Undibacterium sp. 5I1: one gene and its partner. The protein of the gene in region 1 interacts with the protein of each later gene in a pairwise test. Links are inferred from orthologs where the notes say so. Each region holds a gene or a part of one and is shown on either strand. Other genes may lie near its edges. The genes, in order: tsaE and rlmB.

The links.
Region 2: the proteins of tsaE (region 1) and rlmB interact in binary tests that used the Escherichia coli proteins (3 or more experiments, as listed by UniProt). The link is inferred for Undibacterium sp. 5I1 from one-to-one orthologs.

What each region holds. Positions count from the first base shown.
Region 1 is NZ_JAVIWI010000001.1:2,727,258-2,730,568, forward strand. The notes cover bases 131-3,111. They hold tsaE (tRNA (adenosine(37)-N6)-threonylcarbamoyltransferase complex ATPase subunit type 1 TsaE), read left to right. Parts: upstream 131-1,368; coding sequence 1,369-1,854; downstream 1,855-3,111. Other genes in these bases: queG (tRNA epoxyqueuosine(34) reductase QueG), read right to left, coding at 131-1,115; RGU72_RS12045 (N-acetylmuramoyl-L-alanine amidase), read left to right, coding at 1,818-3,111. Outside these bases: more of queG, read right to left, coding at 1-130; more of RGU72_RS12045, read left to right, coding at 3,112-3,257. UniProt on the Escherichia coli protein: Required for the formation of a threonylcarbamoyl group on adenosine at position 37 (t(6)A37) in tRNAs that read codons beginning with adenine.
Region 2 is NZ_JAVIWI010000001.1:1,594,736-1,597,991, reverse strand. The notes cover bases 299-3,224. They hold rlmB (23S rRNA (guanosine(2251)-2'-O)-methyltransferase RlmB), read left to right. Parts: upstream 299-1,352; coding sequence 1,353-2,096; downstream 2,097-3,224. Other genes in these bases: cysE (serine O-acetyltransferase), read left to right, coding at 2,267-3,010; rnr (ribonuclease R), read left to right, coding at 299-1,130. Outside these bases: more of rnr, read left to right, coding at 1-298; RGU72_RS07135 (UDP-2,3-diacylglucosamine diphosphatase), read right to left, coding at 3,250-3,256. UniProt on the Escherichia coli protein: Specifically methylates the ribose of guanosine 2251 in 23S rRNA.

The DNA of each region.
Region 1 (3,311 bases):
TAACTACCAACGTCAGTAGCATCAGCAGAGGCAAGCGCAATTCCATGCTGATACAAAGCCCAGCGGACATGCTCTCTGACCATCTCAGACGGATGCGTCAAGCGTGCTTGCAAAGCACTGACGATGGTCTTATCGCCACGTAAAGAATCGGCAGCATTACCCAAACCCACGGCCAGATTACGCAACCAGCGCTCATGCCCAATACGGCGGATCGCACTACCCTCCAGGTAGCGCATAAACTGCGGCTCAGTCCAGGCAAACAAGCTCACCATGCTGGCGCTGTCCAGACCATTTCTCACCTCAAAATCATCCACGCTCGCCTTTTGAGCAAACTTATTCCAGGGACAAAATAGCTGGCAGTCATCGCAACCATAAACACGATTGCCGATCAACGGGCGCAATTCCACTGGAATACTACCGTGCAGTTCTATCGTTAAATAAGAGATACAACGACGGGCATCTAATTCATATGGCGCGATAATCGCCTGGGTCGGACAAACACTGATGCAAGAGCTACATTGCCCGCAATGGTCACTGACCGGCGCATCCACCGGCAAAGGAATATCCACCAAAATCTCCCCCAGAAAAAACATCGATCCGGCTTCACGACTCAATAGCAAAGTGTGTTTTCCACGCCAGCCCATACCTGCTTTTTCTGCCAGAGCCACTTCCATCACGGGAGCAGAATCAGTAAACACGCGATAACCCAATGCCCCGATGCTGGCTTCAATCCGCTCCGCCAATTGCTGCAAACGATTACGCAATACTTTGTGATAATCACGGCCACGCGCATAGACCGAAATCACGGCGGTATCGGCACCATGGGATTTTTCTTTGACGCGCCAATCGCCGTCACCACTTTTGGGTAAATAATTCATGCGAGCAGAAATCACCCGCACCGTACCTGGCACCAGCTCAGCCGGGCGCGCGCGCTTCATGCCGTGCGATGCCATATACGCCATCTGGCCGTGATAACCGGCATCGAGCCAGGCTTGCAAACCCGGCTCGGCCTGCGACAAATCAACGTCGGCGATCCCCAACTCGGCAAAGCCCAGCTCTTTGCCCCAAGCTTTGATCTGATCTGCCAACGCAGACAAATCGGCTAAATCATGCATAAGTGAGACCCGGCGCGGTATGATGGCGACTGCACTGATGGTGACTGCGCTAATGGTAAATACAATGCGAGCCTGAGATAATGGTGGCAGGCAGCAAAGCCATCTGAATTAGAACTTACGCAAAATTGTCCCAGCAAGGCATAGCAATGTCGACAGCACTCTTGCACGACTAGGAGCTGCAACGTAGCGGGAGCAGCTTTGCGTAAATCCTGTGAATTGAAAAATTGAAATTTCATGTTTAGTCTTACAGCAAATGTCTCATTATAAAACGACCCTCGCGGATGAAGCCGCAACACAAGCTCTGGGCAAACGTCTGGCATTGCACCTGCAAGCCGGGCTGAGTATTTATTTACACGGTGATCTGGGTGCAGGTAAAACCGCCCTGACCCGCGCCATGCTGCATGCAGCAGGACATCAAGGCCATGTCAAAAGTCCTACCTATAACCTGGTCGAAACTTATACCGTGCAATTGCATGGGCAAGCGGTGAATATTCTGCATTTTGATCTGTATCGGATGACTAGCCCAGAAGAATTTTTAGAAGCTGGCTTCCGCGAAGAATTCAATGACAGCACAATTTGCATAGTCGAATGGCCAGAAAAAGCCGATGGCATCTTGCCACCCGCCGATTTGAACATCTTTTTAAGCGTCGCAGGCGAGGGGCGTAAGGTAGAATTGCAAGCCTTGTCTGACAAAGGTAATGCATGTTTAGCAAAATTGAATTTCGCTCCCAATCTGTAAGCCAAAATGATGCGCTATTAGACACAGCTGAGGGCGCAACTACTATAAGCGCAAATAAAGGCGTAAAAACCCGGCGCACCTTCCTCAAGGCGGGGAGCACACTACTCATTTCCATCGCCGTCCCCAGCCTTATCCCGAATATTGCTCAGGCAGCCCAAATTTTGGCAGTACGCGTCTGGCCTGCTGACGACTATACCCGCGTCACGCTGGAAAATGACAGCGACTTAAAGACCAGCCATTTCATCGTCAAAAATCCAGAGCGTCTGGTCGTAGATATTGAAGGGATAGAACTCAACCCTACCCTCAAAGAGTTAGTCGCAAAAATTCAATCTAACGACCCCTACATCAAACAAGTACGGGTAGGACAAAATCGCCCTAATGTCGTCAGGCTGGTGTTTGATCTGAAAGAAGAAGTCAATCCACAAGTATTTACGTTACAGCCCGTCGGCAATTACAAACATCGCTTAGTGTTTGATCTGTACCCATCCAACCCACCCGATCCTATCGCGGTAATGATAGAAAAAGGCAACTGGAACACTGAACTACCAAAAGATCTGACGCCATCTAAACCCGAAAGTCCGGGATTGAAACCTGAAATCAAGCCCGAACTAAAGTTTGGGAATAAACAAGAAAATAAAACTGATCCGGCAAACTCCGAAACAAATAAAGTACCAGAAAAAAATTCAGGTCTAACCCGTATGATCACGATCGCAATTGATCCGGGTCATGGTGGCGAGGACCCCGGTGCGATCGGGCGTGGCGGCAGTCGGGAAAAAGATGTCGTACTGTCGATTGCCAAGCGTTTAAAAGCAAAAATTGAGCAACAACCCAATATGCGCGTGATGCTGACACGCGATGCGGATTTTTTTGTGCCACTGAATATGCGGGTACAAAAAGCCCGCGCCGTGCAGGCCGATTTATTTATGTCCGTACATGCAGATGCGTTTGTTAATTCCAGCGCGCGCGGCTCCTCCGTATTTGCGCTATCAGAAAAAGGAGCCAGCTCCACTGCGGCACGCTGGATGGCAAACAAAGAAAATTCGGCAGATCTGATTGGCGGCGTGAATATTAAAACTCATGACAGACAACTGGCCAGCGTCTTATTGGACTTATCCACGACGGCGCAAATCAACGACAGTCTGAAGTTGGGTAAAGTCGTGCTGAATGAGATCAAAGGCATTAACGACTTACATAAAGGCTCGGTCGAACAGGCGGGCTTTGCGGTACTCAAAGCGCCAGACATCCCCAGCATTCTGATCGAGACAGCGTTTATCTCTAATCCGGAAGAAGAAGCTAAACTGACCGATGATGCTTATCAGGATCAAATGGCAGATGCGATTGTCAAAGGGATAAAAAAGTATTTTGCCAAGAACCCGCCGCTGGCGAAGAACAGATTGACTTAGTATTGGATTAGTTTTAAACGTCGGACTGAATTTAAGCTAAAGAAATTTAAGCTT
Region 2 (3,256 bases), 1.1 Mb from region 1 along the record:
AGCTGATCGAAGAATGCATGTTGGCTGCCAATGTATGTGCTGCTAATTTGCTGGAGACATACAAGCAACCGGGAACCTATCGCATTCATGCAGGACCGACCAAAGAAAAACTGACGCAAGTCAGAAACTTCTTAAAGCAAGTCGGCCTTAATTTAACGGGTGGGGATAAACCATCCGCCTCTGATTATGCTGAACTCATGGGCAAAATCAAAGGGCGTCCAGACTCCAGTTTGCTGCAAACCATGTTGCTGCGCTCTATGCAACAAGCGGTCTACAGCCCGGATAATATCGGCCATTTTGGTTTGTCCTATGACGCTTATGCGCATTTCACCAGCCCGATCCGACGTTATCCTGATCTGTTGACGCATAGAGCGATCAAAGCCATTTTGTTAGGCAAAAAATATGAGCCAAAAGGGATAGATACCAGCTTGCTCAATACGACGGTTTCTAATGCCGCGCGCAAACAGCAAATTATTGATAAGGCTGCTGGTAAAAAGCCCAAAGCAGAGCAAGATCTGACCATTTGGGATGCTCTTGGTGTGCATTGCTCTGCAAATGAGCGCAGAGCAGATGAAGCGTCCCGCGACGTGGAAGCCTGGCTGAAATGTTATTTCATCAGGAATAAACTCGGTGAAGAATTTAGCGGCACTATTTCGGGCGTAACGCAGTTTGGTATTTTCGTGCAATTGGATGATATTTATATCGAAGGCTTGGTGCATATTACTGAACTTGGTGCTGATTATTTTCAGTTCGATGATGCACGTCACGAGTTGCGTGGTGAGCGCACGGGCAAGCGTTATCAATTAGCAGACAAAATCAAAGTGCAGGTAAGCCGGGTTGATCTCGACGCACGCAAAATTGATTTGGCAATCGTACCAGCCAGCGGTGCTGCTGCTCGCATTGCACCAGCGGCAGATGCCCGTGGTAATTCAGGCGCTACTGAGCGCGCTAAAGCAGGTAAAGCCAGCGTAGGTAAAGCTGGCGTGAAGACAAATAAGGCAAGTGCAAAAGCGCCGAATAAAACCGCAGCTAAAGCCGCTAGTCCGGCTGCGAATTCGCGTTCCGGTAAGCCTGCAACCACCGAACGCGCACCTCGCGCAGCATCTAGGAGCGGCAAAAAGAAACGGTAAAAGAAACAGTAAAAGAAATGATCAATTCCTGCATCAAAAAGCACGTAATTGAAGGTGCTTAAGTAAAACAGATATGCACACGATATGTTGGATTTGCTGCAAATGTAGTAAGTGCGACAAACATAGTAAGTTTCTGACGTAGTAAATATTCCGTGTGATCTGTGGTACATGGAATGAACGCCCCATTTAGTTGAACAAAGAAATAAATTAAAGAAGTAAATAATGAAAAATAAAATGATTTTTGGTTTCCATGCTGTGACATCTCGTATTCGTCATGAGGCGTCCTCAGTAGAAGAAATTTACGTGGATTCTTCGCGTGTTGATGGCCGTATGAAAGACCTGTTAAGTGCAGCAAAAGCAGCAGGTGTGCGTATTATTCCGGCAGATGATCAGCGTTTATCCAATATTGTCGGCACTCGCCGTCATCAAGGTGTTGTGGCAAAAGCAGGTGAGTTATCTTTAGCACGCAATTTGGATGAATTATTGGATGCAATTGAAGGCCCACCCTTATTGCTCATCTTGGATGGCATCACCGATCCGCATAATCTGGGCGCATGTTTACGGGTGGCTGATGGTGCCGGTGCACACGCAGTCATTGCGCCAAAAGACCGGGCTGTTGGTTTAAACGCGACTGCAGCCAAAGTCGCCAGCGGCGCGGCAGAGACGGTGCCGTACATCACAGTAACGAATCTGGCGCGTACTTTGCGTGAATTAAAAGAACGCGACATCATGTTGGTTGGTACTTCTGATGAAGTGGATAAGACGATTTACGACGTTGATTTTAAGGGCGGTATTGCGATCGTTATGGGGTCGGAAGGCGAGGGCATGCGCCGCTTGACTAGAGAAACCTGCGATGCATTGGTTAGTATTCCAATGTTTGGTTCGGTTGAAAGTTTAAATGTCTCAGTTGCCTCTGGCTTGTGTCTATACGAAGCTCGTAGACAGCGTTTGCCGGGTGTCCGATAATATTCTTGTCTCTATATCGACATTTCTTTAGCGGTGCTCTGATCTCTTCATCTTAGCGCGGACTCCTCAGGAGTTCGTTTAGTGTCGGCAGGAATTTTCTGGACGCGCTAAGATGCATCTCCCTTTTGGTTTCTGCCATTCTCATTCTTTTATTTTTTACAGATCACATCATGTTTAGCCGCTTGCGCGAAGATATCGCCAACATCATCCAACGAGATCCTGCTGCCCGCAATACTTGGGAGGTCGTGACTTGTTATCCAGGCTTTCATGCAATCTTGATGCATGGTTGGGCAAAGTGGTGCTGGACTCGTGGTTTGAAGTGGCTGGGGCGTTTTATTGCCCATTTGGCGCGCATCGTGACTGGCATAGAAATCCATCCGGGCGCAACCATAGGACGCAGAGTTTTTATCGATCATGGTTTTGGTGTTGTGATTGGTGAGACCGCGGAGATCGGTGACGACTGCACGATCTATCAGGGAGTGACTTTAGGTGGGACCTCACTCTCTAAAGGCGCTAAGCGGCATCCGACTTTAGAACCAGGTGTGATTGTCGGTGCCGGTGCTAAAGTGCTAGGTGGTTTTACGATTGGTGCAGGTGCCAAAATTGGTTCTAATTCTGTCGTGGTTAAACCCGTGCCAGCTGGCGCAACTGCCGTCGGTAATCCGGCTCATATCGTAAAAAAAGAATCCGCGTCCGATGCTGGTACAGGCAATTTGTTTAGTGCCTATGGTGTAACGTCGAACGGTGATGATCCGATTTCTAAAGTGCTACATAAGTTGATCGACCATGCCGCCGCACAGCAAGAGCAAATAGAAAAATTAACCATCGCACTTGCCAGTGCAGGCATCGCCTGCGAGCAACAAGCGGCCACCGATAAGCTCAATCCAGAACAAATTAATAGTTTGGTTGATTGATCTGAGGCGATTATTCTATTTTTATAGGACTTACGCAAAATCGATAATGTACTTTTTCTTTTCTTACAGAGCTAAAATAACTTAGTCGGCCAGACCCTGGAAATATCAATCAAAAATGGCATTGAATTACATGTCGGATTGATATACTCCCCCTTAAATTCGTCAAAATAGCCATATTGACCAGGTTATTATTGGACGTTTAAATATACTGTATAGGAGTATATTTAAGATGAGAGTATTCAGCTC